Regions from separate parts of the Micromonospora sp. WMMD1219 genome, predicted to be linked through region 1. Evidence: riboswitches for the same ligand, from Rfam matches in the RefSeq annotation. Region 1 holds a riboswitch; each other region holds the start of a gene.
The links. Region 1 has a riboswitch for cobalamin ahead of ACN27C_RS19700 (CbtB domain-containing protein). Riboswitches for the same ligand answer to the same signal wherever they lie in the genome.
Positions count from the first base shown of each region.

Region 2: it holds a riboswitch for cobalamin, as region 1 does, so the genes downstream of both, ACN27C_RS30870 (peptidase) here and ACN27C_RS19700 (CbtB domain-containing protein) in region 1, are expected to answer to the same signal.
Region 3: it holds a riboswitch for cobalamin, as region 1 does, so the genes downstream of both, ACN27C_RS27145 (acyl-CoA thioesterase) here and ACN27C_RS19700 (CbtB domain-containing protein) in region 1, are expected to answer to the same signal.

Region 1 is NZ_CP186057.1:4,115,729-4,125,608, reverse strand. Features, by position in the region: gene cobC (Rv2231c family pyridoxal phosphate-dependent protein CobC) at 1-877, shown strand, start outside; gene cobA (uroporphyrinogen-III C-methyltransferase) at 868-1,845, shown strand; adenosylcobalamin (AdoCbl) riboswitch at 1,918-1,993, shown strand; gene ACN27C_RS19700 (CbtB domain-containing protein) at 2,042-2,248, shown strand; gene ACN27C_RS19695 (CbtA family protein) at 2,369-3,151, shown strand; gene ACN27C_RS19690 (cobalt-precorrin-6A reductase) at 3,211-3,951, opposite strand; cobalamin riboswitch at 4,112-4,294, shown strand; gene ACN27C_RS19685 (ABC transporter substrate-binding protein) at 4,326-5,324, shown strand; gene ACN27C_RS19680 (FecCD family ABC transporter permease) at 5,363-6,382, shown strand; gene ACN27C_RS19675 (ABC transporter ATP-binding protein) at 6,382-7,140, shown strand; gene ACN27C_RS19670 (histone-like nucleoid-structuring protein Lsr2) at 7,960-8,304, opposite strand; gene ACN27C_RS19665 (BBE domain-containing protein) at 8,590-8,757, shown strand; gene ACN27C_RS19660 (NAD-dependent epimerase/dehydratase family protein) at 8,761-8,859, shown strand; partial or broken gene ACN27C_RS19655 (hypothetical protein) at 9,064-9,282, opposite strand; gene ACN27C_RS19650 (DNA cytosine methyltransferase) at 9,341-9,547, opposite strand.
Region 2 is NZ_CP186057.1:6,609,948-6,619,827, reverse strand. Features, by position in the region: gene ACN27C_RS30905 (hypothetical protein) at 1-587, opposite strand, end outside; gene ACN27C_RS30900 (hypothetical protein) at 620-2,191, opposite strand; gene ACN27C_RS30895 (hypothetical protein) at 2,188-3,858, opposite strand; gene ACN27C_RS30890 (response regulator) at 4,063-4,701, opposite strand; gene ACN27C_RS30885 (sensor histidine kinase) at 4,698-5,912, opposite strand; gene ACN27C_RS30880 (ABC transporter permease) at 6,151-7,176, shown strand; gene ACN27C_RS30875 (ABC transporter ATP-binding protein) at 7,173-7,856, shown strand; cobalamin riboswitch at 7,983-8,175, shown strand; gene ACN27C_RS30870 (peptidase) at 8,274-9,317, shown strand; gene ACN27C_RS30865 (hypothetical protein) at 9,353-9,835, shown strand.
Region 3 is NZ_CP186057.1:5,790,105-5,799,984, forward strand. Features, by position in the region: gene ACN27C_RS27105 (TraR/DksA family transcriptional regulator) at 1-154, shown strand, start outside; gene ACN27C_RS27110 (acyltransferase domain-containing protein) at 204-1,151, shown strand; gene ACN27C_RS27115 (adenylate kinase) at 1,152-1,727, opposite strand; gene ACN27C_RS27120 (multidrug effflux MFS transporter) at 1,778-3,001, opposite strand; gene abc-f (ribosomal protection-like ABC-F family protein) at 3,447-5,084, shown strand; gene ACN27C_RS27130 (sensor histidine kinase) at 5,125-6,153, opposite strand; gene ACN27C_RS27135 (response regulator transcription factor) at 6,150-6,848, opposite strand; gene ACN27C_RS27140 (DM13 domain-containing protein) at 6,950-7,534, shown strand; cobalamin riboswitch at 7,566-7,772, shown strand; gene ACN27C_RS27145 (acyl-CoA thioesterase) at 7,904-8,416, shown strand; gene ACN27C_RS27150 (LysE family translocator) at 8,420-9,040, shown strand; gene ACN27C_RS27155 (PrsW family intramembrane metalloprotease) at 9,105-9,880, opposite strand, start outside.

The sequences.
Region 1 (9,880 bases):
CTGCACCAGCTACCCCGACACCACGGCGGCGCAGCAGACAGTGGCACGGCGCCACGACCGCCGCCCCGATGACGTCCTCGTCACCGCCGGGGCCACCGAGGCGTTCTTCCTGCTCGCCCGCGCCCGACCGTGGCAACGCCCGGTCGTCGTACATCCGCAGCTCACCATGCCGGACGTTGCCTTGCGCACCGCTGCCCACGTCCTCTGCCGGCCCGAGAACGGCTTCGCCCTGGAACCGGATTCCATCCCCACGAACGCGGACCTCGTGGTCATCAGCAACCCCACCGACCCGACGGGTCGGCTGCACCCGGCTGCGACGATCCGTGCGCTGTGCCGACCTGGGCGGGTGGTGGTAGTCGACGAATCCTTGATGGATTTCGTGCCCGGCCAGCCAGACAGTCTGGCCGAGCACCGAGTCACGGGTCTGCTGGTCATCCGTACTCTCACCAAGCTATGGTCCATGCCCGGCATCCGCGCCGGCTACGTCATCGGCGACCCGGCCTTACTCGCCGACCTGCGCGCGCAGCAGCCGCCGTGGTCGGTCAGCACCCCGGCCCTGCACGCCATCGCGGCGACCGCCAGTCCCGAGGCAACACGCGAGGCCAGACGGCAAGCACATCGAGTCGAGCAGCACCGGCGGGTCCTCGTCGATGGGCTCAACGCACTCGGCATCGAGGTCGCCGCCTCCAATGCCCCGTTCGTACTCGCGCGGCTGGGGTCCGCCGCCCGTATCCGGCTGCACGGCGACGGCATCGCCGTGCGTCGCGTCGACGGCGTTCCCGGTCTGGACGACACCTGGGTCCGCATCACCGTGCCCGAGCCCGCGGCCACCCGCCACCTGATCACCGCACTGGGAGTCCACACCGCATGGAGATGAACGTCACCGGACGCTGCGTCCTCCTCCTGGACGGCGCCGACCACGCCGTCCCGATCGTCGCGGGACTGCTGCGCGACGGTGCCGACGTGACCGTCCATGCCGCCACAGTCTGCGCCGCCCTAGAGGACCTCGCCCAACGCGGCCGCCTCAGGTTGACCGCCGAGCCCGTCGACGAGACAACCTTCGACCTGGTCATCCGCTCCGTTACGCGACCGCAACGCCAGCCTGCCACCGCACCCACGGACACCGGCCGCGTGACGCTTGTCGGCGCCGGACCGGGCGACGCCGGCCTGGTGACGGTCGCCGGACGAGCCGCGATCGAAACCGCCGACGTCGTCGTCGCCGACCGGCTCGCCCCCTGGGAGTCGCTGGCCTGGGCGCCTCCGGGCGTGCAGGTCATCGACGTGTCGAAGATCCCGTTCGGACGCTCGACCAGCCAGGAGGAGATCAACCGGCTCCTCGTCGAGCACGCGAAGTCCGGCAAGCACGTCGTGCGGCTCAAGGGCGGTGACTCGTACGTGTTCGGCCGCGGTTTTGAAGAGGTCCAGGCCTGCACCGCCGCTGACGTCCCGGTCACAGTGCTGCCCGGAGTCACCTCCAGCGTCGCGGCACCCGAGCTGGCCGGTATCCCGGTCACCCACCGCGGCCTCGCCCAGGGATTCACCGTGATATCCGGCCACGTTCCGCCCGGCCACTCGGCTTCCACGCTGGACTACGCCGCACTGGCACAATCCGGTACCACCCTGGTCGTGCTGATGGGTGTGCGGACCCTGCCAGCCATCGCCGAGGCCCTGCTGGACGGCGGGCTGGTCCCCGACACCCCGTGCGCCCTCGTGACCGACGCCAGTCTGGCCAGCCAACGGGTTGTCCGTAGCACGCTGGCCCGCGTCGCCACCGATGCCGCAGCAACCGGCGTCGGTGCCCCGGCCGTCGCCGTCATCGGTGCGGTAGCCGCCCTCGTACCGTGACCACCTGAGTACACAAGCACCGGCGCTACGCCTTCAGGTGAGCTCGCCGCTCTGTTAGCCTCGTGTCACCTTGCTGGTGGAAGCCGGTGTGAATCCGGCGCAGTCGCGCTACTGTGACGCCGCTCGCGGCGAAGCCAGACCCTCCAGCCAAGGCGAACATCCGTCGATGGGACGCTGAATCCCCAAGGAGTGTCACATGCCTCAGGCCACCACGGCAGTACCGGCCCTTCCCCGCATCCCGGTCTCCGCTCTCGCTCCGTGGGCGGGCTTCTTCTCCCTACTCGCCCTCGTGGTGCTGTTCTTCGTCGGTGCCGAGCAGGGTGCTTTCTCGGTCATTGAGGGCACGATGGTTCACGAGTTTGTCCACGACGCTCGCCACGTCATGGGCTATCCCTGCCACTGACCTCCGCGCGTCATTCGGCCCGGATTCCTGTCCGGACCCGGCACCGAATTCTCCTCTCTTCAAAGACATCGCTGACAGATTGTGTTGCCCGCGGTGCTGTCTTCACGATCGGGACCCGAGATGACCCCCCGTACCTTTCTGCTCCGAGGTTTGGTCGCCGGTGCCCTCGCCGGCTTCGCGGCCTTCCTCATCGCCTCCGCCATCGCCGAACCCGAGATCAACGCTGCCATCGCTATTGAAGAGGCCGCCTCAGTCGCAGCCGAGCACAGTCACGACGCCACGGCGGCGGGCGACCACAGCCATGGCGAGGCCGCCGACGTCTCCCGCGCCACTCAGTCCACGTGGGGCCTGGCCACCGGCACGATCCTGCTCGGCACGGCCCTGGGTGGCGCCAGTGCGCTCGCCGCGGCATTCGCGCTCGGCCGGCTGGGCTCCCTTTCGCCACGCTCCTCGACTGCCCTGGTCACAGCCACCGGGTTCGTCACGACGGCCCTCGTGCCCTTCCTCAAATACCCGTCCACCCCACCGGCGGTCGGTAGCGGCGACACCATCGGGGAGCGCACCGCCCTGTACTTCGGGTTCTGGACGATCAGCCTCACCGCCGCGATCGCGGCGGTCATGTTGGCGCGCCGTCTGCTGGCCCGGCTCGGCGCGTTCGCCAGCGTCGTGGTCGCTTGCGGCGGGTACCTCGTCGTCGTGGTCACCGCCGCCCTGATCCTGCCGACGGTCAACGAGGTCGGCAACTTCCCGGCCGACACGCTCTGGTATTTCCGCCGCGAGTCGATCCTCACCATCGCCACCCTATGGGCGGTGCTCGGCGTGGTCCTGACCGGCCTGGTCGGGCGCGACGCGGACCGGGCCGCCGAGGCTCAGCGTCGCCGCGAACTCGCCGCCTCCCTGTAGGACGTCGACCGGCCGGATCGCAGGGGCCGCGGTACCGCTGTGCCATCGCTGCGGCCCGCTTAGCGTGCCGGCTGCGCTCGAACCCAGGCGTAAGCCGTTTCCACCTCGGCAACGACACTGACGCTCGTCGGCGTGCCGGCCCGCCGCACGACAACGACAGGAAGCCCTCGCTCGGCCGCAACGTCCAGTTTGGCTACCGTATGATCCCCGCCTGAGTCCTTCGTCACCAGGACATCCACGTCGGCCATCACTCCACGCTCATGCTCGAGCGGGTAGGGCCCGCGGCTCTGCAGGACCGTCCAACGGACAGGCAGCAGGATCTCGGGTGGGTCGACCACGCGCACCAGGCACCGGTGTTCACGCAGCGGGTCGGCGAAGCGGTGCAGCGACTGGCGGCCAATGGTCAGGAACGGCCGCTCGCCCAGTTGCGCGGCCACCCCCGCGGCCTCATCGTGGTCGTCGACCCAGTGCCACGTCCCGGCGTCGGGTCGCGTCGACCACCCGGGGCGCTCTAGGCGCAGCAACGGCACCCCCGCGCGGCGGCACGCCTCCGCAGCGTTTGCGCTGATCCGCTCGGCGAACGGATGGGTGGCATCGACCACCACATCCACCGCCTCGGCGTCGAGATAGCCGACGAGTCCGTCCACCCCCCCGAACCCGCCTACCCGCACCTCACCGACGGGACGCCGCGGACGAGCCACCCGGCCGGCGAGCGACGTCACCACCTCGTCGCCGGCGAACACCAATCTATCGGCCAGCGAACGCGCCTCCCGCGTCCCACCCAGCACCAGCACCCTCACCCGTCCGCTCCGATCGTCGACACCGCCCGCACATCATCTCTCGGCGGCTGCCAACAGCGCCTCGACGTCCAGATGCTTCCCGACCAGAATCACCGAGCAGGTCGAAACCGATGTGACGACAGCAACTGCGGACGCAGTGACCGGGTCGGCACAACGGTGGTTAAGGTGTGTGCGCCGTGGTGTTCGGGAAGCCGGTGCGATGCCGGCGCGGCCCTCGCCACTGTGATCGGGAATGCCGTCGGCCCTCGTCGTTCGCGAGGTCACTGGGCTCATCGCCTGGGAAGGCCGGCCGCCGGCAGGTACACCCGTCAGCCAGGAGACCGGCCACGGCAACAGAACGACCTGTCCACGAGGTGTTGGAAGGCGGTCCCGCTGTGCGGTTCCCCATGTCCTGGCGCGTCGCCGCGCCGCTGTCTCTGCTCCCGATCCTGATCGCCGGCTGTTCCGCCGCCGAGACGAGCTCGCCGACGTCGGCTCCAAGCCCCGCTGTGGTGGCGGTCACCAACTGCGGGACCCCGGTCACGGTCACCCATCCGCCGGCCCGCGTGGTGACGATGAACCAGCCGGCCACCGAGATCATGTTGGCGCTGGGCCTGCAAGACCGGATGATCGGCACCGCCTACCTCGACGACGAGATCCTGCCGGACTATGCGGCCGCCTACGCGAAGATCCCCGTTCTGGCGAAGGAGTACCCGGGCAAGGAGAAGCTCCTCGAGGCGGAGCCGGACTTCGTCTACGCCGCATTCAACAGCGCGTTCAGTGACGAGGGCGTCGGTGACCGCGCGGAATGGCAGAAGCTCGGTGTCGGCACCTACATCTCCCCCGCCGGCTGCCCGAAGGAGACCCGGCCGCCGAAGCTTGCGATCTCGGATGTCTTCACCGAGATCCGGGAGATCGCCGCGATCTTCGGGGTGACCGATCAGGCCGAGGCGTTGATCGCCGATCAGCAGGCCCGCATCGACAAGGCAGCCGGTAACGCCAACGGCAACGGCACCCGGAGCATGTGGTGGGACGGCGGCAGCGACGCGCCGAGCGTCGGCGCCTGCTGCGGCGGACCGAACATGGTCATGGCCGCGACCGGCGTGACGAATGTGTTCGCCGACGTGGGCGGCAGCTGGGCCGACACCAGCTGGGAAACAGTCGTCGAACGCGACCCCGATGTCATCGTATTAGTCGACGCGTCCTGGGATACCGCAGAAAAGAAAAAGGCGTTCTTGGCCGGGCACAGCACGCTCAAGGACCTGCCTGCGGTCAAACGCCAGCGGTACGTGGTGATCCCGTTCTCCTGCACCGTCGCCGGGGTCCGCAGCGTCCTCGGCATCGAAGCCCTGGCACAGGGCATCGGTGCCCTCCCGGCCAAGGCCGGAAACTGATCACCACAACGGACCGGGCGGCGGCGCGCACCACCCGGGTGCGCACCGCCGGCACGGCCGCCATCACGCTGACGCTCACGGCCGGTTTGCTGGCCTCGGTGATTTCGGCGATCACCATCGGCGCGGCGGACCTGTCCATCGGCACGGTATGGGCGATCATCGGCGAGCACCTCGGCCTCGCCAAGGCTGATGTATCGGTACTGCGCGGCCACATCGTCTGGAACCTGCGGCTGCCCCGAGTGCTCGCCGCCGCGACTGTCGGCGCGGGGCTAGCGGCGGTCGGTGCCGTCATGCAGACCGTCACGCGCAACCCCCTGGCCGACCCTTACCTACTGGGGGTTTCCTCCGGGGCGGCGCTCGGCGCGGTGCTGGTGATCGTCGCGGGAATCGGCAGCGGCATGGTCGCGGTCAGCGGTGGCGCATTCGCCGGCGCCCTGGCCACGTTCGCGGTCGTGGTGCTGCTGACCGCGCGGCGAGGTGCGCTCGCTCCGACCCGGGTGGTGCTGGCCGGGATCGCCATCGCCCAGCTGTGCGCCGCCTGCACCTCTTTTGTGATCATTTGGGTGGGTGACCCACGCGCCACCCAAAGCATCACCTTCTGGCTGTCGGGCTCGCTCGCCGGCTCCGGCTGGGCGAAGGTCTGCTGCGCTCTTCCGGTGCTGGCAATCGTGTTGCTGCTGGTCCTGTCGCACGCCCGGACGCTCAACGCGTTCGCCTTCGGCGAGGAGGCGGCGGCCGCGCTGGGCGTCGACGTAGGCCGCAGCCGATGGCTACTGCTGATCGGGACCGCGCTGCTGACCGCCGTATTGGTGTCCATCAGCGGGGCAATCGGTTTCGTCGGGCTGATCCTGCCGCACGCCGCACGGTTTCTGACCGGCCCAGATCATCGCCGCCTGTTGCCGGTCGTCGTCCCGGCCGGCGCGATCTTCCTGATTTGGGTGGACACCGCCGCGCGCACCGTGTTCGAACCGCGCGAGCTGCCCGTCGGTGTGCTCACCGCCGTGCTCGGCGTGCCAGCCTTCCTGTTGCTGCTGCATCGCCGGGAGGTGCGCGGCTGATGCTCGAGATCACCGGCGTGTCCTGGACGGTCCCGGCCGCCCGCATCCTCGACCACGTCACCTGCACCGTGCCGGCCGGTAGCCTAGTCGGGCTGCTCGGCCCGAACGGCTCCGGCAAGACCACCCTGCTACGGGCCGTCGCCGGCCTCGTTCGCCCCGATACCGGAGGTGTCTCGATCACCGGGGATCCGATCGCCGGGATGCGGCGGTTCACGCTCGCCCGGCGGGTCGCGCTGCTGGCTCAGCACGCCGAGACCGATCTGGACCTGACCGTGCGTGACGTGGTGCTACTCGGTCGCATCCCGCACTGTCGGTCCCGCTGGTCCGACACCGACGCCGACCATGCGGCCGTGGACCAGGCCTTGGACCGGGTGGACATGGCCGGGTTCGCCAGCCGGAAATGGCTCACCCTCTCCGGCGGGGAACGCCAGCGCGCCCAACTCGCCCGGGCCCTCGCGCAGGAACCGGAACTGCTGCTACTCGACGAGCCGATCAACCATCTGGACATCGGGCATCAACTTCAACTGCTTTCGCTGGTACGCCGCGCGAAAGTCACCACTCTCGCAGCGTTGCACGACCTGAACCTGGCCGTCATGTTCTGCAGCACGGTGGTGGTGCTGCACCACGGCCGTGTCGCCGCCTCCGGCCCACCCGGCCGGGTTCTCACCGCCGGCCTGCTCGCCGACGTGTACGGCGTCGATGCCGACGTACGGGAACACGATGGGCGCACCGTCATCTCCTTCCGCCCGCCGTCATGACCGCCACCTGCTGCTCGTGGTACTGCCGATAGCCCATCATCACGGTGGTCGGGGCCCCATCTGCCGGCTCGCCGCCACGATCGGGGACGCCGTCCTCATCGGAGGCAACGTCTAGGCCAAACACTGCGACCGCACCGTCACAGGATGTTCCGGTCGGCTGCGGACCACGGCCCGGTCGGCAGACGGTCGGTGCCGGCGGCACCGGCTGAGGGACAAACGGGTCAAGGCTCCGGTGGTTAATTGCTTGTTCAAGCGGACGGCGCGGCGCTGGTATCGCTCCATCACCCCGGAATCTGCTCGCGGAAGGTGTGGCAGCAGTCGGGCGCGGGGGCACACCAGACGCCGCACACCACCTGCCGCCCGCCCATCGGAACACCCGCGACCTTCCGCCATTGATAGCCGTGAACCGTCCCGACCAGGCCCCGCGCCCCGGGCGGACCGCGGCGTCTGGGCCCGCACCACGATCCGCTCACCCCCGTCGGCCACGTCCTCGATGACCAGCGGGGGCAACCCCGAGAACACCGCCTGTAAAAGCCTGTTGCTGCCCTCCAGATAGGAGGAGGGCCGCCACACTCTTACGGTTCCTGCCTCTGCCAGCGATGTCGGACATCGGCAGCGCTCGCGGGCGGCACCTGCGCGTGCACCAGCGTCGGCCGGACCTCTGTCAGCCGTACAGACGCGGCGCGGAGGAGCGCTGCGAATGAGCAGGCGAGGTGCAGGCCCGGGATGAGCATCGTCTGCCGAGTGCTCGCTCGCTGCCAAGGAGTCCGAAATGACGAGAACGAGGCCTGCCGGAAGCGCGCTGAGGTGCCAGTCCGGTCAGCGGTTGTTGTAGGCCTCTGCCACGGAGGTCGGGATGCGGCCACGTTCGGAGACCTGGTAGCCATTTTCGGCGGCCCATTCGCGGATCGCGCGAGTGTGAGCACGACTGCTGCTGAAGATCGCGGGACGCTTTGCGCGCCGTGCCGACCCCGCGTCGATGGCGCCGCGCCCCATCCGCCGGCCCGCGACGATGTACATGTCGAGAGCCTTACGCAGTGCACCGGCGTTCTGGTCGGACAGGTCGATGGTGTAAGCGACGCCGTCCAGGCTGAACTCGACGGTCCGGTCCGCCGCCGTGCCGTCGAGGTCGTCGGTCAAAACGGTGATCATTTTCCGCGCCATGGTGGTCACTCCTGGCGAACTCGTGGGTTTACTTGAGCCGGGGAAATCTTACGCCTATCGCCTTCGTCAGCGGCACCCGGGCCATCTCGCTATTCACCAAGTCGACGATCGACGGCCAATCGTCGGCGACGATGCTCAAGTGAACGCAACTCTCCGGCCGCTGGAGGCGACCAGCGGCCCGCGCCGAACATCAAGTTTCTACAAGATTCGGGGCGGTTCACCAGGCCACCGACGTCTACCCCCACGGAGCGTACCGGTACCGGGTGAGGCCACAGCGGCACCTACATCAACTACCCGGACGTCGACATCGCCGAGCCCGCGTGGAACCGGTCAGGAGTTCCGTGGCATGCGTTCTACTACCGCGGCAACTATCCACGGCTGCAGCCGGCTAAGCGGAGTTACGACCCGCTCGGCGTGTTCCACCATGGGCTATCCGTTCGGGTCTGGGAGTAGACGATGAAGATTCTGATCACCGGTGCGACCGGCAACGTGGGCCGGCACCTCATCGCGCATCTCCTCGCCCTACGCGTCGCGGTACGCACGCTGACCCGCTAGAAACCAGCCGTCGCCACCACCTCGACGCCCAGGTCGGCGATGCCGTCCAGCAACCGGGCGACAGGTACGCTGTCCGCGCCCCATATCTGCCGGCGTGAAATTGCCATCGTGACGCATACGGGGGCACCTCCGGATCGAGTTCGGCCAGCCACGCTGGAACGCCGAGGGCCCCTTGTACTGCACGTACCGCATGCCGGTGCGGGGCGATGCGGTGCCCAGGCTCAACGAGGACATCACCGGATCCATGGTCCAGTGCCCGACCATCACCTCCGCGCTGAACGTGCGGCTGTGCCTGCGCAGCACGCCGCCGAGCCACTCGCGCAGCGGATCGTCGCACGCGGACGCGGGGGCGCCCTGCGGCCGCGCGCAGGAACGTGCCGCGGGCGTGGCCAAGGATGTCCAGTCCGAGCAGCACCCGCGCATGGGCGGCGCCGCACGCCGCCGCTCGCCACCGGGCCGCCCGAAGACGGCCCCCAGCGTGTCATTGAGTGCAGGGCAACCCGGCGGTGAGGACGTCGACGGGCGGGACCTGGCTCCTGTCGATGGCGCGGATGTCGCCGAGGTTGGCCACCCCGGGCCGGTGGTGGGCGCAGACGGTGGTGGCGTGCCGATCGGTTTCGGCGTACCAGGTGAGCTGGCCGCCGACACCAGCTCGACGGCCATGTCGAGGCCGCCGTATCCGGTGCACAGTGATCCGATCCGGGAGCGGGTCGGTGGTCCATCACGCATCTCCGCCACGTCGAACTGCGAGGGCTCACCGCGCGCGGCCAGCTACAGGGAGGCAGGGGCCCTTTTCATCCTCCGTCTTCCACAACTCAGTAGCCTTCATGCGAGGTGTGAACCACCAGTTGCGCGACGCGGGGCCGGGTGGTCAACGCACTGTGTCGGAGTAGACCGCTACGTCGTAGAGCAGCTTTACACTACGACGACCGGTGGCCGGGGCCTCTGGCATCAGGAGGCGTGGGGTCTAGGCAGCAGGACCCGGGACAGGGTTGAGCGGAGGTCGGGGCCGACTCGTGGC
Region 2 (9,880 bases), 2.5 Mb from region 1:
TCCGGGTCGGTCCGCGGGGGCGCCGGCGGGTCCGGAAGCAGCACGTCGCGTCCGCCGAGCAGGGCCCGGACCAGACACGCCGCGTCGGCGTCGGAGCGGGCGAGGCGCAGCAGCGTCATCCCGCGCAGCACGCGGACCAGCACGACGGCTGCCGGTGACCGGGGGATCCGCAGGAACCGGCCCAGCACCAGCACGTCCACCACCCAGCCGGTCAGCTCCGCCGCGGCCGTGGTGAGCTGTCCGGCGTCCAGGTCGTGCTCGGTGGCCCACCCGGCGACGCCGTCGCGCAGCCCACCGACGGTCAGCCGGGCGTCGACGGCCACCCGGAGCAACAGCCACAGCGTCTGCCTGCCGAGCTCGTCGAGGCGGTCGTCCCGCGCCGCCAGCCGTTTGGCCAGCAGCCGCCGCGCCCGGTCGTCGTCGCCCTCGGTGACGACCTCCCGGACCGGATCCGACCAGGCGTCCCGGAAGTCGACGACCGCGTCGATCAGTTTCGGGCCGGTGGTGCAGGCGTCGGGGGCGGCGTCGCCCTCCCGGCGCAACTGGACGAACCGCAGGCCCACGTGGGTGGTGACAGGGGTGGTCATGGTTCCCCTCCGGTCTCCCGACTCGCTTGTGGTCAGATCTTCGGCAGGTGCAGGGCCGCGGGCATGCCGTACGCGGCGAGGTGTGTGTTGAGCCGGTCCACGAGCTGGTTCCATTCGGCCCGCACGTGTGTGTTCTGGCCGGCCGTCGTCTTCACGGCCTTCTGCCACTCGTCCTCGTGCAGTGCGCCGACCAGTTCCGCGAGGGTGAACTGGTCGAACGCCACGATCGGTTCGTCGGCGCGCGGCGTGTCGGTGAGCGGGAACGCCCACAGCGTCCCGCCGCCCGTCAGGGGGGAGTCGGCCGCACGGGCGGCGTCGTCGTACGCCGCCACGTCGCGGAGGGTGGGTACCGCCCGGTTGCCGTACCTGTCGACGCGCGTGACGCCGTCGAACATCCGACCGGCGTGCAGGTCGACCCGGGCGTGCTCCCAGGGGGAGAGGAGCTGGAGGTTGGCCGGTTCGGCGGCGCCGGTGAGCATCGACAGCCGGCTGGCCCAGACGGTCTCGTCCAGGTGGTTGCCCAGCCGATGCGCCCAGTCGTTCATGCGCTTGGTGAACCGCTGGACCAAGCCGTGCTCCCATTCGCGGGAGCGGGTCCGTACGTTCCAGGCGCCCGGCAGGCGGAGGGCCATCTCGAACAGCTCGTCCCGGGACCTCCGGTAGTACGGATCCCGGGCGTACCGTGTCTCGAGGTTCGTGGGGTCTCCGGTCCTGCCGGCGGTGTCGCTGCCGTGGTGGCTCCACAGCCGGTGCAGCGTGGCGTCGTCGGCCTCGATGAAGGCCTCGTCCTCCAGCCGGGCAGCCAACTCCCACCGCGCCTGCTCGGCGGTCCGGTCGTTGACCTTCTCCCGCACGAGCTTGAAGTGGTACACCGGCGAGTCGCCGGTCGTGATCATGTGGGCGATCTGCGGTTCGGACAGCAGCAGGTCGGGGTCGTAGTCCCAGGCGTGCAGCACGTCCTCGCTCTTCAGCCCCAACGTCCGGAACAGGGTGACACCGCGGGCGTCCAGCGGGATGTCTCGCCCCCACGCCCGCGAGGCCATCACCATCCCGATGGTGCGGTTGCCGCGGGCGGTGACGAGCTTTCCGTAAGCCGGATAGTGCAGGTCCGGCCCGGTCGGCGCGTTCATCGGGATGACGTTGAGCTCCTCGGGCAACGCGACGTGGTGCCCGATCTGGTAGCGGTACCTGCTGTAGGCGATGCCGCCGTCGTACGGTGTCGGGCCGAACCGGAAGTCGTGGAACGCCTGGACGAGCGCCTGGCGGTACAGGTCGGGGTCGGTGGTGCGCAGCATGGTCGCGGCGGCGGGCCCGAGCAGCGAGTCGACGATGCCGTGGAACAGCGAGTCGGCGGTGCCGCCGGCGAGGAACTCGCCGGTCGTCAGCCGTGGGTTGTCCCGCCGGGCCGCCTGGTAGAGATTCTGCAGGTACGCGGATTCCAGCGCGACACCGGAACGGTCGACGAGTTGCGCCGGATCGCGCAGGAACGCGGTCGGGACCGGCGTCACCGCCCTGGTCGCCGCCGTCTTCGCGGCCTGGGCGGTCAGCTTCTGCTGGGCCATCAGCAACCCCTGCTGCTGCACCAGCCCCACCGGCCGGGTCACGGCGACACCCGCGGCAGTTCGTCGATCAGGGCGGCGGCCAGGTCGGCGTCCACCGGGGCGGCTGCCGCCGCCGCCCGCGCCAGTCGGGGGAGCGGCACGTCACCACGGGTCAGCACCCGCCGGCCGGCGGCCAGCAGCGAACCACCGACCCGGTCCACCACGGGCGGCACCAGTACGCCACCCAGCGTCAGCGCCGCCGTCAGGCCGCTCATCGGCTGCCCGTCGAGATCCCTGCCGGTCAACACGTACGCGGCGACCGAACCGAGATCACGCAGGTCGTACATGGCTTGGACGGTGGGAACGGGGACGAACTGGCCCACCGTCGCCACCACGTGGACGATCTCCTCCAGAGTGGCCGGCCGGGCCGGCAGATCCCGCACCGGCACCACTTCGTCGGTGATCTCCAGGGGTACGTCGTCGAAGTGGGTGGCCACCCGCTCCCGATAGCGGACGATCCCCTTGACGGTGCTCACCCCGGCGGCGCCGACCGAGTCGTCGAGGAACACCCGCACCCCGGCGGTGCGGATCACGGTCAGCTGCCACACCGGTCCGTCGGGCGTCGTGGTGGCCGGGCCGCCGACCGGCTCGCCGTCGGAGTCCAGCAGATCCAGCCGGTAGGCGAAGCGGTCCTCGGCGCCGGCCGGGTCGACCCGGATGTGGATCGGCAGCGGCGCGCTGTCGGGTACCCCGCCCAGCCAGTCGACGTAGGTGTCGTACACGTCCTTGGCCAGCGTGAACGCGATGTCGTCGAGGACCGAGGCGGCGGCGACGAACCAGTCGGGCTGCCAGGACCAGGGCTGACCGCGAGGCGGGCGGCCCTGCTCGGGGCGGATCAGCACCAGGTCGAGTCCGTCCACCCGGACCTGCTGGACGGCCGTCGGCAGCAGCGCGCCGCCGACCCCCTCGACCGCCGCGTCCAGCGCGACGGTCCCGGCCACCAGGTCGGGTTCGGTGAGCGGGGCCGCCCGCAGCGGACCGCCGAGCGGTGGCAGCGTGTCCGGGTGCCGGTGGCGCTGGATCTCGAAGGCCAGGCTCTGGTCGCAGCGGGTGGGTCCGTCCCCGGGCAGGTACGCGGCTCGCAGCGCCCGCAGCCCGTCCGCGCCGAGCAGTGGCCGCGCCGAGAACGACACGCCCGGCGCCATGGCCAGCAGCAGCCGCATCGCGCTCCAGTGCACCAGCGGGGTGGCCTTCGGGTCCGCCTCCTCGATCTCGAAGGCGCGCGCGGGCGTGAACGCGTATCCCATCGGCAGCGGCGCGTACGAGATCGTCTCTCCGCCGACCACGACGCTCCGTTCGGCACCGGCGATCCGGTGCTCGACCCTCAGGTCGAAGACCAGCGGCTGGGCGGCGTCGACGTCGGTCACCATGACGGCGGACGCCTCCGGCCGCCGGTCCGCGTGCGCCGCGGTGGCGGCCTCGTAGCACCACCCGGGCAGATAGCTCACGGTCAGCGAATCGGCGCCGTCGAAGCGGACGTGCAGGACGTTGCTCATCGCGTCGAGGCACACGAACACCGGATCTGCCGGTGCACCGCCGTACAGTTCCAGCCAGCGGCCCTCGCCCTCGACCGCGGTGTCGAGGGTCAGCCAGACGTCCTCCAGCACGGCGCGCAGTGGCCGGGCCGCCTCGTCGGCAGCCTCCAGAAGGGTCGGTGGACCCGGGGCCATGGTTGGCAGCGTATCCACGGCGTGTCACGCTGCAGTCACCTGTCGGTCACTCGCGCGCGGGAAAGCGGACAGCGCGGAATCGGACAGGCCGCTCGACCCGCGTCGGCGCGGCGACACCGCAGGAGACCCAGGAACCGGGGCCAATGGCCGTCGGAGGGTGAGCGGTGACCGGCGGGTGGGAACAGGCGACCGTCGGACACCCGGTCAGCGGCGGATGAGGCCGAGGTCGGTGGCGGTGGCGACGGCGGCGGTGCGAGAGTCGACGCCGAGTTTGGCGTAGATGCGGGCCAGGTGGGACTTGACCGTGCCCTCGGTCAGGTAGAGGCGGGCGCCGATGGCCTGGTTGGACAGACCGTCAGCAACCAGCGCGATGACCTCGGTCTCGCGTCGGGTCAGGGCGGTGCCCGGCGTACGCAGGCGGTTCATCAGCCGGTCCGCGACGGCGGGCGCCAGCGTGGTGCGTCCGGCGGCGGCGGTGCGGACGGCGGCGGCCAGGTCCTCGGGTGGGGCGTCCTTGAGGAGGTAGCCGGTGGCGCCGGCCTCGATGGCGGGCAGGGTGTCGGCGTCGGAGTCGTAGGTGGTGACGATCAGCACGCGCGGCGCTCCCGGGCGGGCGGTGATCCGGGCGGTGGCTTCGACGCCGCCCATGCCCTTGCCGAACTGGAGGTCCATCAGTACGACGTCGATGTCGCCTTCGGCGGCGCGGGTGACGGCATCCTCGGCGGTCGCGGCCTCGGCCACGACGACGAGGCCGGGTTCGGTTTCCAGCACGGCGCGCAGCCCGGCCCGTACGACGGGGTGGTCGTCGGCCAGCAGGAGGCGGATGGGGGCGTCGTCGGTCACGGGCGGCCCTCGGGCTCGGTGGGTTGGGTGAGGGGAAGCCGGGCGGTCAGGTCGGTGCCGTGACCGGGCGCGGACTCGACGGCCAGGGTGCCGCCGAGGGTGTCCATGCGGGCACGCATGGCCGCCAGGCCGAAGCCGCCGCTGTCGGCGTCGGGGGCGGACGTCCGTTCGGGGTCGAAGCCGCGCCCGTCGTCGACGACGTGCAGGGCGACGTGGTCGCCGAGATTGCTGAGGGTGACCTCGGCGGTGGTGGCCCGGGCGTGCCGGACCGTGTTCGCGAGGGCGGACTGGGCGACACGCAGGAGAGCCACCTCCTGGGCGGTCGACAGCGGCACGGGGTCGCCGACGAGGTGGAAGCGCGCGGTGAGGCGGTGGCGGGCGCTGGTGGTGGTGCACAGGCGCTCCAGTGCACCGGCCAGGGTGGTGCCCTCCAGGGCGGGCGGGGTGAGTGCGGCGACGAAGCGCCGGGCCTCGGCGAGGTTGTCCACGGCGACCTGGCGGGCCGCGTCGACGTGGCCCGCGGCGGCGTCGGTCCGGCCGGGCAGGGCGCGCTCGGCGGCGCGCAGCAGCAGCTGGATGCTGGACAGGCCCTGGGCGAGGGTGTCGTGGATCTCGCGGGCCAGACGCTCGCGTTCGGCGAGTACGCCGGCGGTGTGCTGGGCCCGGGCCAGGTCGGCCCGGGTGGCGGTGAGTTCCTCGATCAGTTGCCTGCGCTGCTCGCTCTCCCGGTACAGCGCCTGGTATCCCCACACCACCCCGACGGCGACGGCGGCGCCGAGCGCGGGACCGATCGCCACGGCCGGGGTGAAGGAGCCGGTGTGGGCGGCGAACCCGGCGACGGCAGCCGCGGCGGTGACGATCACGGCAGCCAGGCCGGCGCGGCGCGGCAGCAGGTGGAGCTGGAGGAAGTACAGCGGAAAGGCCACCCAGATCGCGTCGGGGGACAGGCCCAGCAGCAACAGCCACACGGCGCCCACGGCGGCCAGCCACCACGCGGCGGTCCGCCGCGAGCGGCGGATGCGGGGAAGGAACGGCCCGGCGGCGTACGTCAGGCCGAACGCCGCCGCAGCAGCGACGATCAGTCCGGCGTGGGGCCGGTCGACGGCCACCGCCCGGCCGGCGACCAGGACGAGCAGGCCGGCGATCAGCAGGTGAAGGCACCAGGCCAAGGCCCGGATGGTCGGCGTCAGGACGGGGGCAGCGGTGCTCACAGTGCGTCCCACGTTACCGAGGCAGGCGGCCCGGGGGCCTCTATCGAAAGTTAGAACCCGGGTGCCGTCTTCCGGCCCGCGAAGTGCCGTCCTACGCCAGACGCGCACACGGGCGTCGGCAGCGATGGTGGATCCATACCGCTTCCACCGCTGGAAAGGACAGGCCGAGGCCGTGTTCGTCGCCTGGAGAGATCTGAAGTTCGCCAAGGGGCGCTTTGCCCTGATGGGGACCGTCATCATGTTGATCACCCTGCTGGTCGGGCTGCTGTCCGGGTTGACGGCCGGACTGGGCCAGCAGAACGTCTCGGCCATCACCGGCCTGCCCGCCGACAGGATCGCCTTCCAGGCACCCGGCGACGGCCAGAGTGTGTCGTACTCCAACTCCACGGTCACCGAGAAGCAGTGGGAGCAGTGGGCCGAGGCCCCCGGAGTCACCGGTGCCGAGCCGCTGGGCATCACCACCACCAAGGCCACCGCCGGGGACAGAAGCGCCGGGGTCTCCGCCTTCGGCGTCCGGCCCGGCTCCCGCCTGGCCCCCGACAGCGGCCGGATCGACGGGCGCTCGGCAGTGCTGTCCACCAAGGCCGCCGACGACCTCGGCGTGCAGGCCGGTGACTCGATCACGCTGGCCGCGCAGCAACTCACAGTGGCTGCAGTACGGGGCGACGCCTCCTTCAGTCACACCCCTGTGGTGTGGACCAGCTTGGACGCGTGGCAGCGGATCGCGCCTCCCACCGGCACCGGTGGCGGCGGCCCGACGGCCACCGTCGTCGCCCTGACCACCACCTCGGGGGCCGATCTGGCGGCCATCGACCGGCAGGCGGGCACCGAGACGGTCTTCGTCGACGACTCGCTGTCCGCGATCGGCTCCTACACCTCCGAGAACGGCTCCCTACAGCTGATGCGCGGCTTCCTGTTCGCCATCTCCGCCCTGGTCATCGGTGCCTTCTTCACCGTCTGGACCATCCAGCGCAGCGGTGACGTCGCCGTGCTGAAGGCACTCGGCGCCTCCACCGCCAACCTTCTCAAGGACGCCCTCGGACAGGCCGTCGTCCTGCTCACCGGCGGCACGCTGCTCGGCACCGGCATCGCCGCCGCCCTCGGCGCCCTCGTCGCCGGGTCCGCGGTGCCGTTCCTCCTGACCCCGGTGACCGTCCTGCTCCCCGCGGCCGTGATCGTCATCCTCGGCGCGCTCGGAGCCGCTCTGTCCATCCGCCGCATCACCTCCGTCGACCCGCTGACCGCCCTGGGGAGCGCCCGATGAGCCTGAACCTGACCGACGTCACCCTCACCTACCCCGACGGCGAGGGCCGCCTGACCGCCCTCGACCGCGTCACCCTGGACGTACCCAAGGGCAGCCTGACCGCAGTGATCGGCCCTTCCGGCTCCGGCAAGTCCAGCCTCCTCGCGGTCGCCGCCACCCTCATCACCCCCGACTCCGGCACCGTCACCGTCGACGGCACCCCCACCACCGGCATGATCAGGAGCGAACTCGCCGACCTGCGCCGCCGCAGGATCGGCATCGTCTTCCAGCAGCCCAACCTGCTGCCCTCCCTCACCGCCGCCGAGCAGCTCCAGGTCATGGCCCACATCGACGGCCGCCCGCCGGCCACGGCCCGCACCCGCGCCATGGAACTCCTCGACGCGGTCGGCCTCGCCGGCCAGGCCGACCGCCGGCCCCACCAGCTCTCCGGCGGCCAGCGCCAGCGCGTCAACATCGCCCGCGCCCTGATGAACGACCCCACCGTGCTGCTCGTCGACGAACCCACCAGCGCCCTCGACCACGAACGCGGCGCCGCCGTCATCGACCTGATCACCCGCCTCACCCACCAGCAGGCCACCGCCACCGTCCTGGTCACCCACGACCGCACGCTCCTCACCGCCGCCGACCAGATCGCCGAGGTCCACGACGGCCGCCTCCACCTTCCGGCACCGGCCCGCTGAAGCGGCGCGACCCACGAGCTGTCCGGCCCGCAGCAGCAACCCGGCGTACGCCGGGACGCCGGCCCGTCCCCGGCCGGCGGGAACGCGGTCGCGGCCGACGGAATGTGAGACCGCCGACTCCGCCGCTCGTCACGGCACGTGTGCGGCTCCTGGCGCATTGACACCGGGGCTACGGCCACATAAGACTGTCGCGACAACTGAACCACCGCGTGTACGTGCGGGGGAAGACCGGTCGAAATCCGGCGCTGGCCCGCAACGGTAGGCCGTCCAGTGGACTCTGGCGGCGAGCCCGAATACCCGTCGTACGCGTGAATCCGCTCCCCACCCGTCGTGGCCCACGGGTCGGAGTCCCGACCGACCCGGCGTTGCCGCATCGGCCGGGCTTTCGACGACCGCCGGGCCGGAAAGGCGCTTCCGATGGTCGTCCGCCGAAGCCGGCACCGCCTGCTCGCGCTCCTCTGCGGCGTGCTCGCCGCCCTCATCCTCACCACACCGGCCGTCGCCGCACCCGAGCGCGCCGCCCTCACCCGCCCCGAGGCCGCCGCCGGCTGGCTCGCCCGGCAACTGGTCGACGGGGAACGCTTCGAGGCGGTCTTCGACGGCGTCGCCTACCCCGACCAGGGGCTGACCCTCGACGCCGTGTTCGCCTTCGCCGCCGCGGGCGCCGCCGACGACTACAGCGCCGACGCGCTGGCCTGGGTCACCCGGCCGGACGTCCGCGACGGATACGTCGGCGACGGCGTCGCCGAGGCGTACGCGGGCGCCACAGCCAAGCTCGCCCTCGCCGTGCAGGTGCGCGGCGGCGACCCGGCCGACGTCGGCGGGGTCGACCTGATCGCCCGGCTGCGCTCGCTCCAGACGCCGGCCGGCCGGTTCAGCGACCGGTCCGCGTACGGCGACTACAGCAACGCGTTCAGCCAGTCCTTCGCGCTGCTGGCGCTGGACCGCACAGCGGCCGGGGCGCCACCGGCGGCGGCCGCCTGGCTGGCCGGCACCCGATGCCCGGACGGCGGCTACCCGCTGCTGCCCGCGCAACCGGTCTGCGTGTCCGACGTGGACGCGACCGCGCTCGCGACGCAGGCGCTGCGCGCCGCGGGGCGTCCGGCCGACGCCGCCGCCGGGCTGCGCTGGCTCGTGTCCGTCCAAGGTGCCGACGGCGGCTTCGCCAACGCCGCCGGCGCGCCGAACGCCAACAGCACCGGCCTCGCCGCGCAGGCCCTGCGCGACGGCAGCCGGCCCCTGGCCTGGGCGCGCGCCCGGGTGTTCCTCGCCGGACTCCAGGTCGGCTGCGCCGGGGCACCGGCGGACCGGGGCGCTGTCGACTTCGACGGCGGCGGCTTCGACCCGGCCACCGCGCCGCGGGCCACCGCCCAGGCCGTCCTCGGTCTCACCGGGACCGGGTACGCCCGCCTGTCCGCCGCCGGTGCCGAACCCGGCGCGCCGGCGCTCGCCTGCCCGTGAACCCCCTCGCCGCTCACCCGATCACAGGAGGACCCGTGTTCCGTCGTTCCACAGTCCGCAGTTGGCTGGCCGGCCTGCTGGCCGCCGCCGTGGTGGGCGTCGCGCTGACCGCCGCCGAACCCGCGCCCCGGGCGGCGCACGCCGCCGCCTGCGTCGGCACCTCGGGAGTCACAGTGGTCGTCGACTTCGCCGCACTCGGCGGCGGCGTCCAGGTCGGATGTGCCCCGGGTGACCCGGCCACCGGCCTGGCCGCGCTGCAGGCCGCCGGCTTCACAGTCACCGGCACCGCCCGCTGGGGCCTGGCCTTCGTCTGCCGGATCAACGGCAAGCCCACCGCCGCGACCGAGCCGTGCGTCAACACCCCGCCGGTCACGGCGTACTGGTCGTACTGGCACGCCCCCAGCGGCGGCTCCTGGTCCTACAGCACGTCCGGGGCGACCAGCTACAACCCCGCGCCGGGCAGTGTCGAGGGCTGGTCCTTCGGCGCCGGCGCCCCGCCGAGCATCGCCGCTCCCTAGGTGTGACCAGCGGCGCACCGGGTGCCGGCCGCTGCTCTGGCGTCG
Region 3 (9,880 bases), 1.7 Mb from region 1:
CCGGCAGGGGGTCGCGGACACCGCCCAGGCACTGAAGCGGATGTCCGAGGGCACGTACGGCGTCTGCGAGCGATGCGGGCAGGACATCCCGACCGCCCGCCTGGAGATCCTGCCCTCGGCCCGCTTCTGCGTGCCGTGCCAGCAACGACGCTGAGCACCGCACGGGGCTGTCGGGGCGGACGCCGGCCGGTAGCGTCACCGCCATGGATGTCGATGACGTCGCCGGCCGGCTCGGCGTGCCCGCCGAGGAGGTCGACCGGGTGCACCGGCTCGCCGGTGACCTGCCCTCCGCGCCGCTGCCCTCCCGGGCGGACGCGCCAGCGCTGCTGGACCGGCTCGCGGTGCGCCCCGACGACGCCGCCGAGATCCTCGCCGGCTGGCCGGAACCCGGTTCGCCACTGTGGACCCCGGAGCTGCGCTGGTTGCTGGACCGCTCGATCGCCCTGGTCCGCGCCGACCTCGGCGGCTTCGCCTGGCTGCCGCCCGGCCCGGCGCTGCCCCGGGACCGCGGTCCGGCCTGGCGGCACCTCTACGCCTACGCCTACCTCGCCCTGGTCGACGTCGTCCGGGCCTACCACGGCGACCACGGCGTCCCCGACGACGTGTCCTGGGCGACGCTTGCCGACCTGGGCAACAACCTCGCCGTCGACAGGCGGATGAACGGCGAGGGCTGGCCGATCATGCAGTGCTGGCTGACGTTGCACGCCCGCGGTGGCCTCTACGACCTGGGCCGACTGCAGCACCAGCGCGGCGACGACGGCGCGATCGGCCTGCACATCCCGGACTCGGGACCGCTGACCCCGGAGGCGGTCGACGCGTCGCTGGAGCGGGCACGCGCGTTCTTCCCGCGCCACTTCCCCGGCGAGCACTACGCCGCGTTCTCCTGCGGCTCCTGGCTGCTCGACCCGCAGTTGCGCGAATACCTGCCGGAGGACTCCAACATCATCCGGTTCCAGCGGCGGTTCACGCTTGAGCCCCACCAGGAGCAGGACACCCCGGACGGCGACGTCGAGGTGCTGCGGTTCGTGTTCCGCAGCCTCAGCACGCCGCTGGACCGGCTGCCGCGCCGCACCGTGCTCCAGCGCGCGGTGATCGACCACATGCGGGCGGGCCGGCACTGGCAGTGGCGTCAGGGCCGCTTCCCGATGTAGTCACGTCAGCGGCCGCGGGCCACCCCGGTCCGGCCCGGCCCACGGTGTCACCGGCGCTCCGCGCGCCAGCCAGTCGTCGAGAGCGGCCGGGTCGTCGAACAGCAGCACCGGCGGCCCGGCCGGGTCGGCCGCCCAGGCCCGCATCCGCCGCCGCGCCCGGCCGAATCCGGTCAGGTGCCACACCAGGATCGAGTCGCGGGACAGCACGCTGCGCAGCGTCTCCCGGTTGCCGTTGCAGATCAGCTCGCCGCTCGCCAGCCGCCGCCGCGTGCGCCGCAGCAGCCGCCGGAACGAGACGCCGCGCGGGTAGTCCAGGCCGATCACCAGGTCGGCGCGACCCAGGACCACGTCCCGCCAGCCGTGGTACGCGCCGTCGACGATCCACCTGTCGCGCCGGCAGACCGCCTCGATCCGGCGACGCTGCTCGGCCACCGGCACCTCGACCCAGCCCGGCTCCCACAGCAGGTCGTCCACCGGATGCCAGGGCAGGCCGAACCGCTGCGCCAGATGCGCGGCGAGCGTCGACTTGCCGGAGCCGTGGATGCCCTCGACCAGGATGCGGGCCGGGGCGCTCATGGCAGCAGCGTAGGCACCACGCGCACCCGGCGCGATCCGGGGCGGCCGGGTCAGTGCGCGACAGCGACCGCCGGCACCGCCTCCAGGCCGGCGAGCTGGGACGGCCGGACGACGACCAGCAGCACCAGCAGTGCCGCCACCATCCCGCCGGCCACCACCAGGGCCATCGCCACCGCGCCGGTGCCGAGCACGCCCACCAGCGGCGCGGCCACCGCGCCCACGCCGAACTGCACCGCACCGAGCAGGGCGGACGCGGTGCCGGCGGCCTCGCCGTGGCGGGACAGCGCCAGCGCCGGGGCGTTCGGCATGGCCAGGCCCGCCGCCGCCAGCACCAGCCACAGCGACACGAGCAGGGCGGGCAGCCCACCGAAGCCGGTCGCGGCGAACACCACCAGGGCCAGCCCGGCCACCGTGCCCGCCGCCAGCGACGTCACCAGGATCCACTGCGACGGGTAGCGGCGCAGCAGCCGCACGTTGTACTGGGTGGCGCCGATCAGGCCCACCGCGCCCGCGCCGAACGCCAGGCCGAACTCCTGCTCGTCGAGCCCGTAGGTGTCCTGGAGGACGAACGACGAACCCGCGACGTACGCGAACAGCGCGGCCATGGCGAGCCCGGCGACCAGGACCAGGCCGACGAAGACCCGGTCCCGCAGCAGCCCGCCGTACGTCTTCACGGTCGCGACGACGCCGCCGCGCTGGCGACGTGCGGGTGGGAGCGTCTCAGGCAGCGCGAGCGTGGCCAGCGCGACGAGCAGCACCCCGAAGACGGCCAGGACCACGAAGACGCCGCGCCAGTCGGTCCACCGCAGCACGCCGCCGCCCAGCGTCGGGGCGAGGACCGGCGCCGCACCCATCACCAGCAGCAGCCGGGACAGCATCGTGGCGAACGCCGACCCGCTGAACAGGTCACGCACCACCGCCATCGCCACCACGGCGGTCGCGGCGACACCGAGGCCCTGCACGACGCGCAGGACGCCGAGGACGGCGACGTTCGGGGCGACCACACACAGCGCCGACGCCAGGATGTGCAGCAGGAGACCGGCGATCAGCGGGCGGCGCCGCCCGACCGCGTCCGACAGCGGCCCGATCAGCAACTGCCCGATGGCGAGCCCGGCGAGCGTGCCGGTGAGCGTCAGCTGGACCGCCGCCGACGTGGTCGCGAAGTCGCTGACGATGGCGGGCAGCGCGGGCAGGTACATGTCGATGGTCAGCGGACCCACAGCGATCAGCGAGCCGAGGACCAGCACGAGCTTGAGCCGCTGACTGCGGCTCATCAGGTCGCCCGGGGTGGGCGTCGGGGTGGCATCGGTCTTCTGGGGCGTCCCGGCCCGGTCGGCGTGCGGCCGGGCGCGAGAGGGTGCGGCACTCACACCCTGAGTCAAATACGCCTCCGGTGATCACATTCCCGTCTCGGCGAGAGGTAACGCAGGTCACGCGCTGCTCGGTGCCTGCCGGTTCCGGCACGCCCGTGTGCGGGACCGGCCGGCGAGCGTCGTCGGTGCTACGGTGGAGCGGAGTGATCCAGTCCAGGACTGGCAAGCAGGGAGATCAGACATGGCGGGTGACGACGACATCTCCGGGTGAGCCCGGGCATGTGACAGACCACCGGCGCGCGCGGATCAGCGCCGTTCGCCGTGGTCGCCTCGTCGTTCTCCAAGACCATGTCCCCCTGCCGGGCGGCTCCGGTCCGCCTGCCCTCACTCCGAGGTTGTCTTCCCGATGTCCCATTCCTTCATCGTCTGCTCGAACCTGACCTTCTCCTGGCCGGACGACACCCCGGTCTTCCAGGACCTCTCCTTCACGCTCGGCGGCGGCCGTACCGGCCTGGTCGCGCCGAACGGCGCCGGCAAGAGCACGCTGCTCAAGCTGATCGCCGGTGAGCGCCGGCCCACCGCCGGGTCGATCACCGTCGACGGCGTGCTGGGCTACCTCCCGCAGAGCCTGCCGCTGGCCGCCGGCCTGACGGTGGCCGAGGTGCTGGAGATCGCCCCGCTGATCGCGGCGCTGCACGCCATCGAGGCCGGCGACGCCGACGAGAAGCACTTCACCACCATCGGCAGCGACTGGGACATCGAGGAACGCACCCGGGCCCAGCTCGACCGGCTCGGGCTCGGCGACCTCGCCTTCGACCGCCGCCTGGACACGCTCAGCGGTGGGCAGGTGGTCTCCCTCGGCCTGGCGGCGCAACTGCTCAAGCAGCCCGACGTGCTGCTGCTGGACGAGCCGACGAACAACCTCGACCTCGACGCCCGGCACCGGCTCTACGACGTGCTGGAGCAGTGGAACGGCTGCCTGCTGCTGGTCAGTCACGACCGGGCGCTGCTGGACCGGATGGAGCGCATCGCCGAGCTGGACCGCGGTGAGGTGCGCTTCCACGGCGGGAACTTCACCTCGTACGAGGCGGCGGTGCGGGCCGCGCAGGAGGTGGCGGAGAAGAACGTCCGCAGCGCCGAACAGGAGCTCAAGCGGGAGAAGCGGGAGTTGCAGGAGGCCCGTGAGCGGGCGGCCCGGCGGGCCGGGAATGCCGCCCGCAACCTGAAGAACGCGGGGCTGGCGAGGATCGTCGCCGGCGGCCTGAAGCGGAACGCTCAGGTGGCCGCGGGCAAGGCGAACGAGATGCACTCCGGGCGGGTCGACGACGCCCGGGCCCGCCTCGACGAGGCCGAGCGGGCGCTGCGCAACGAGAAGACGATCACCGTGGAGCTGCCCGCCACCACTGTGCCGGCCGGACGCACGCTGCTGACCGCCGAACGGGTCCGGGTCCGGCACGGCGAGCGGTCGCTGTTCGCCGCCGACGGTGTCGACCTGACGATCCGTGGCCCGGAGCGGATCGCCCTGCTCGGCGCCAACGGCGCGGGCAAGTCGACGCTGCTGCGCCTGATCGACGGCGACCTGGAGCCCGAGAGCGGCCGGATCACCCGCGCCGAGGGCCGGATCGCGTACCTGTCGCAGCGGCTGGACCTGCTGGACCTGGACCGTACCGTGGCGGAGAACCTCGCCGTGTTCGCGCCGCAGGCCCCCGACGCGCAGCGGATGAACCTGCTCGCCCGCTTCCTGTTCCGCGGCCCGAGCTCGCACCTGCCGGTGGGAGTGCTCTCCGGCGGCGAGCGGCTGCGCGCCACGCTCGCCTGCGTGCTCGGCGCCGAACCGGCGCCACAGCTCCTGCTGCTCGACGAGCCGACGAACAACCTCGATCTGGTCAGCGTCGGTCAGCTGGAGAGCGCGCTCAACGCCTACCGGGGCGCACTGCTGGTGGTGAGCCACGACGAGCGGTTCCTCGCCGCGATCAACGTCGGCCGCTGGCTGCGCCTGACCGAGGGACGCCTGGTGGAGACCGGTCCCCCGGACGCCGGCTGACCGGCCCGCCGCGCCCGTCGGCGGCGGCGACCCCGGGCGGTCAGACCGCCGGCAGGCGGACGACGAACCGGCACCCGCCGGTCACGTTGTGCGCGTGCACCCGCCCGCCGTGCGCCTCGACCAGTCCCCGCACGATCGCCAGGCCCAGACCGCCTCCGGCCGGCGCCGCCTCGTCGGCGCCGGCCGGTGCGGGGGTACGGGCCCGGGTGCCCCGGAACGCCACGTCGAACACCCGGGGCAGGTCCGCCTCGGGAATGCCGCCGCAGGTGTCGGAGACGGCGAGCCACGCGTCGTCGTCGTCCCGGCCGGCGTCGATGCGCACGGTGCCGTCCGGTGGCGTGTACCGAACGGAGTTGACCAGCAGGTTCGTCACGACCCGGGCGAGTTCGGCCTCGGCGGCCCGGACGGTCGGCCAGCCGGTCTCCGGGGCGAGCACCCGGACCCGCCGGTCGGCGGCCAGCGGCGCGGTGGCGGCGATCGCGTCGGAGACAACGTCGCCGAGCGGCACCGGGGACAGCGCGGGCCGCAGCGCTCCGGCGTTGATCCGGGACAGCTCGAACAGGTCGTCGACCAGGCGGGTCATCCGATCCGTCTCGACCCGGATCCGGCGGTGGTACTCGGCCACCGCCGCCGGCTCGTCGACCACCCGGTCCTCCAGCGCCTCCGCCATCGCCCGCAGCCCGGCCAGCGGCGTACGCAGGTCGTGCGAGACCCACGCGACCAGCTCGCGGCGGCCGGCCTCCAGCTGCCGTTCCCGCTGCCGGGCCTGGTCGGCCCAGACCGCCGCCTGCGCCAGCCGGCGGGCGAACGCCACCCCGACGGCCAGGCTGACCGCCGCGGACGCCGCGACCGTGACGAGGACGACCTGGAGGTCGTGCGCGGACAGGAACATGGCCTGGGCGACGGCCGTGACGCCCGCCGTCACCGAGGCGATCGTGACCGCGAGCAGCACCGCGATGTGCGCGAGGATCGACCGGTGGCGCACCAGCCGCAGCGCGCCGACGCCGAGCGCGCCGACGACCGCGCCGGCGAGGAGGGCGTAGAGCCCGATGACCAGCAGCTCGTTCACCGGGACGCGTCCGACGGCTCGTACCGGTAGCCGACGCCCCACACGGTGACGATGCGGCGGGGCTGCGCCGGGTGGTCCTCGATCTTCTCCCGCAACCGCCGGACGTGGACGGTGACAGTGGACTGGTCACCGAACCGCCAGCCCCACACGCGGTCCAGCAGCTCGGCCCGCGACCAGGCGCGTCCCGGGTTCGCCAGCAGGAACGCGAGCAGGTCGAACTCCCGTACGGTCAGCGACAGCGGCTGCCCGCCGCGATCGGCGACGCGCCGGTCGGTGTCCGCGGTGAGGTCCCCGTCGCGCAGCACCCCGGTCGGCCCTCGGTCCTGCGGGGCGGCACGCCGGAGCACCGACCTGATGCGCAGCACGAGTTCGCGCGGCGAGAACGGCTTGGTCACGTAGTCGTCCGCGCCGACCTCCAGCCCGGCGACCCGGTCGGCCTCGTCCCCGAGCGCGGTGAGCATGACCACGGGCAGGCCGGGCAGCCGGCGACGCAGCCGCCGGCACACCTCGATGCCGTCGAGACCCGGCATCATCAGGTCGAGGACCACCAGGTCGGGTGGCTCCTCCTCGGCCGCGGCGAGCGCGTCCGGCCCGTCGAAGGACAGCCGGACCCGGCAGCCGTCCTGCTCCAGGTAGCGCCGGACGACGTCGCTCACCGTCCGGTCGTCGTCGACGACGAGCACGTAGCGCCCCATGGGCCAGACGCTACCCACTGGCCCTCCGGTGCGGCGGCCCGCGGTCGAGCCGTAAGCGGACGGAAAGATCTTTCCGCCGGGTCCGCGCCTACCGTCGGGGCATGGGCAGAAGACGTGTGGTGTTGTCGGTGCTCGCCGTCGTGGCCGTCACCGGTCTCGGGGTGAGCCTGTACCTGTTCCAGCCGTGGCGGCTGGTGACCGACCGCGAGGTGCGCGAGGCGCTGCCCACAGTGGCGGAGCCGCAGCCGGCCGGCACGACCGGCCCACCGGCGACCGGCACTGCCAGCTCGTCGCCGACCGGCGCACCGCCCGCCGACGTGGTGCTCGCCGCCGGTGACTTCGTCACCCACGAGCACGACACGTCCGGCCGGGCGCAGCTGGTCCGCCTCGCGGACGGCCGCCGGCAGCTTCTGCTGCGGGGACTGGACACCTCGGACGGACCCGACCTGCGGGTATGGCTCACCGACCGGAAGGTGCTGCCCGGCCGGGCCGGCTGGCAGGTGTTCGACGACGGCCGCTGGGTCGAGCTGGGCCGGCTCAAGGGCAACGTCGGCGACCAGGCGTACGACGTCCCGGCGTCGGTGGACCTGGACGGTCTGCGCAGCGTGTCGATCTGGTGCAAGCGGTTCGCGGTGTCGTTCGGCGCGGCGCCGCTTGCCGCTGTGACGGGATCGGCGCCGGCCTGACGCCTGTTGCCGCCGGCCTCGGACGCTGGGCTACGCTGCGGGAAGCGCTGGTTCACCCGGTCGGCGACGGCCGGGTGTCGTAAGAGGGAACCCGGTGGGAATCCGGGACTGCCCCGCAGCGGTGAGTGGGAACGACAGCCGTCAACAGCACTGGGCCACGGCCTGGGAAGCGACGGCCAGTAGGCGACCTCGTGTCACGCCCGCGAGTCCGAAGACCTGCCCGCGTCGCGCGTACCACCGGTGCGCGCCGCCGTCGACCTCGCGGGTGGGTCGGGCGGGTGACACGTCGTGCGCAGGGCCGTCGGCGTGTCCTCGACGTGCACACCCCGGCCGGTCGGCGGTCCGCTTCTGCGAGGACGGAACCGCACAGTGCCCGACACCATCACGCTCACCGGCCGACCACCGTCGGCCTCGCACCTGACCCTGTCGCAGATCATGGACCAGCACCACACCAACCTGATGGGCACGGTCCACGGCGGGCGCATCCTCAACCTGATCGACTCGGTCGCCGGCGTGGTCGCCGCCCGCCACTCCGACGGACCGGCCGTCACCGCCGCCATCGACGAGACCGCGTTCCTGCGTGCGGTACGCGTCGGGGACGTGGTCCACGTGGACGCCCGGATCACCTGGGCCGGCCGCAGCTCGATGGAGGTGGCGGTGAAGGTCAGCGCGGACCGGTGGGACCGCGCGGTGCCGCCGGTCGACGTCGCCACCGCGCACCTGGTGATGGTGGCGGTCGACGACGACGGGCAGCCCCGGCCGGTGCCGCCGCTGCACGCCGAGACCGACGGTGACCGGCGGCGCTACCGGGAGGCGCAGATCCGGCGCGAACACCGGCTGGCGCTGCGCCGGGCGCTGCTCGACGGCGCCGGGGAGGGCTGAGCGGTGCTCGGACTGTCGGCGGCCACGCTCGCCGGTTACCTCGCCGCGATCGTGGTGCTCATGCTCACCCCGGGGCCGGACATGATGTTCGTGCTCGCGAACGCCACCCGGTACGGCCCGCGGGCCGGCGCGGTGGCCGCGCTCGGGGTCGCCGCCGGGGAGGCGGTGCACGTCGCCGCCGTGGTGGCCGGGCTCGCCACCGTCATCGCCGCGTCCCCGGTGCTGTTCACCGCGATCCGGTGGGCCGGTGCGGCGTACCTGATCGTGCTGGGCCTGCGGGCGCTGCGCGGCACGGGCCGGCGCGCCCCGGCGGACCGGCCGGACGGCGGCGCCGGGCGGGCGTTCCGGCGCGGGCTGCTGACGAACCTGCTCAACCCGAAGATGATCCTGTTCAGCGTGGCGTTCCTGCCGCAGTTCGTCCGGCCCGAGGCGGGTCCGGTGGCGGCGCAACTGGTGCTGCTCGGTGCGATGTTCGTCGCGGTGCAGCTCACCGTGGACCTGGCGCTCGGGGTGGGCGCCGGGCGGTTCGCCGGCCGGTGGGGCGACAGCCGCTGGTCGCGGCGTGTCGACCGGCTCTGCGCTGTCGCCTTCGTCGCGCTCGGCGTCCGGCTGGCCGCCGGCTGAGACGCGTCGGGGGTCGGCGATGCCCAGGCCGGTTGATCGACTCCACCACGCCGGGGTGGCGGCATCAGAAGTGCTCCGACCCCGCCACCTCGGCGAACTGGCGATGATCATGAGGCCGGTCCCGGTTCGACGCCGGCGGCGTCCCGGACGCCGGCGGACGCTCGCGGTCCAGGTGCAGGCGCAGCAGCACCCAGCCCAGTGACACGCCGCCGATGAACACGTACGCGGGCTGGGTGCCGAACGTGTCCCAGCAGGTGTGCAGCGTGACGGCGGCGGCGAAGGTGAGCAGGAACGCCGCCAGTCTGCGGCCGCCGGGCGCGGCGGCGAACGTGAACAGCGCGGCGGCGGTCAGCCCGGTCCACGCCAGGTGCGCGGCGGGCGCGGTGAGACCGCGTACCAGCAGCGTCCGCTCGACCGCGCCGAGGTTGCCCTCCGACCCGACGAACGCGGCGAACGCGTAGCCCATGGTCTCCAGCGCGGCGAACCCGGCGCCGGAGGCCACGCCGATCACCAGCCCCTGCGCCGGGGACGGGTGCCGCCGCCACAGCAGGAGGATGCCGGCCGGCACGATCAGCTTGGCGGTCTCCTCGGCCAGGCCGACGAGCGCCATCGGCAGGACGCCGAGGCGGTGCAGGGTGCCGTACTCCAGCCAGCCGGCGGCGACCACGCCGATCACACCGCCGAGGAGCGCGGCGACGCCGACGACGGAGCCGGGGACCGGGCGGCGGGCCGGCCGTCCCTGGGCGAAGGCCAGGAACGTGGCGGGTGCGACGGACGCGCCGAGCACGATCAGCGCCGGTACGAACGTGACGGTCCCGGTGCCGGCGAGTGTCTCCAGCA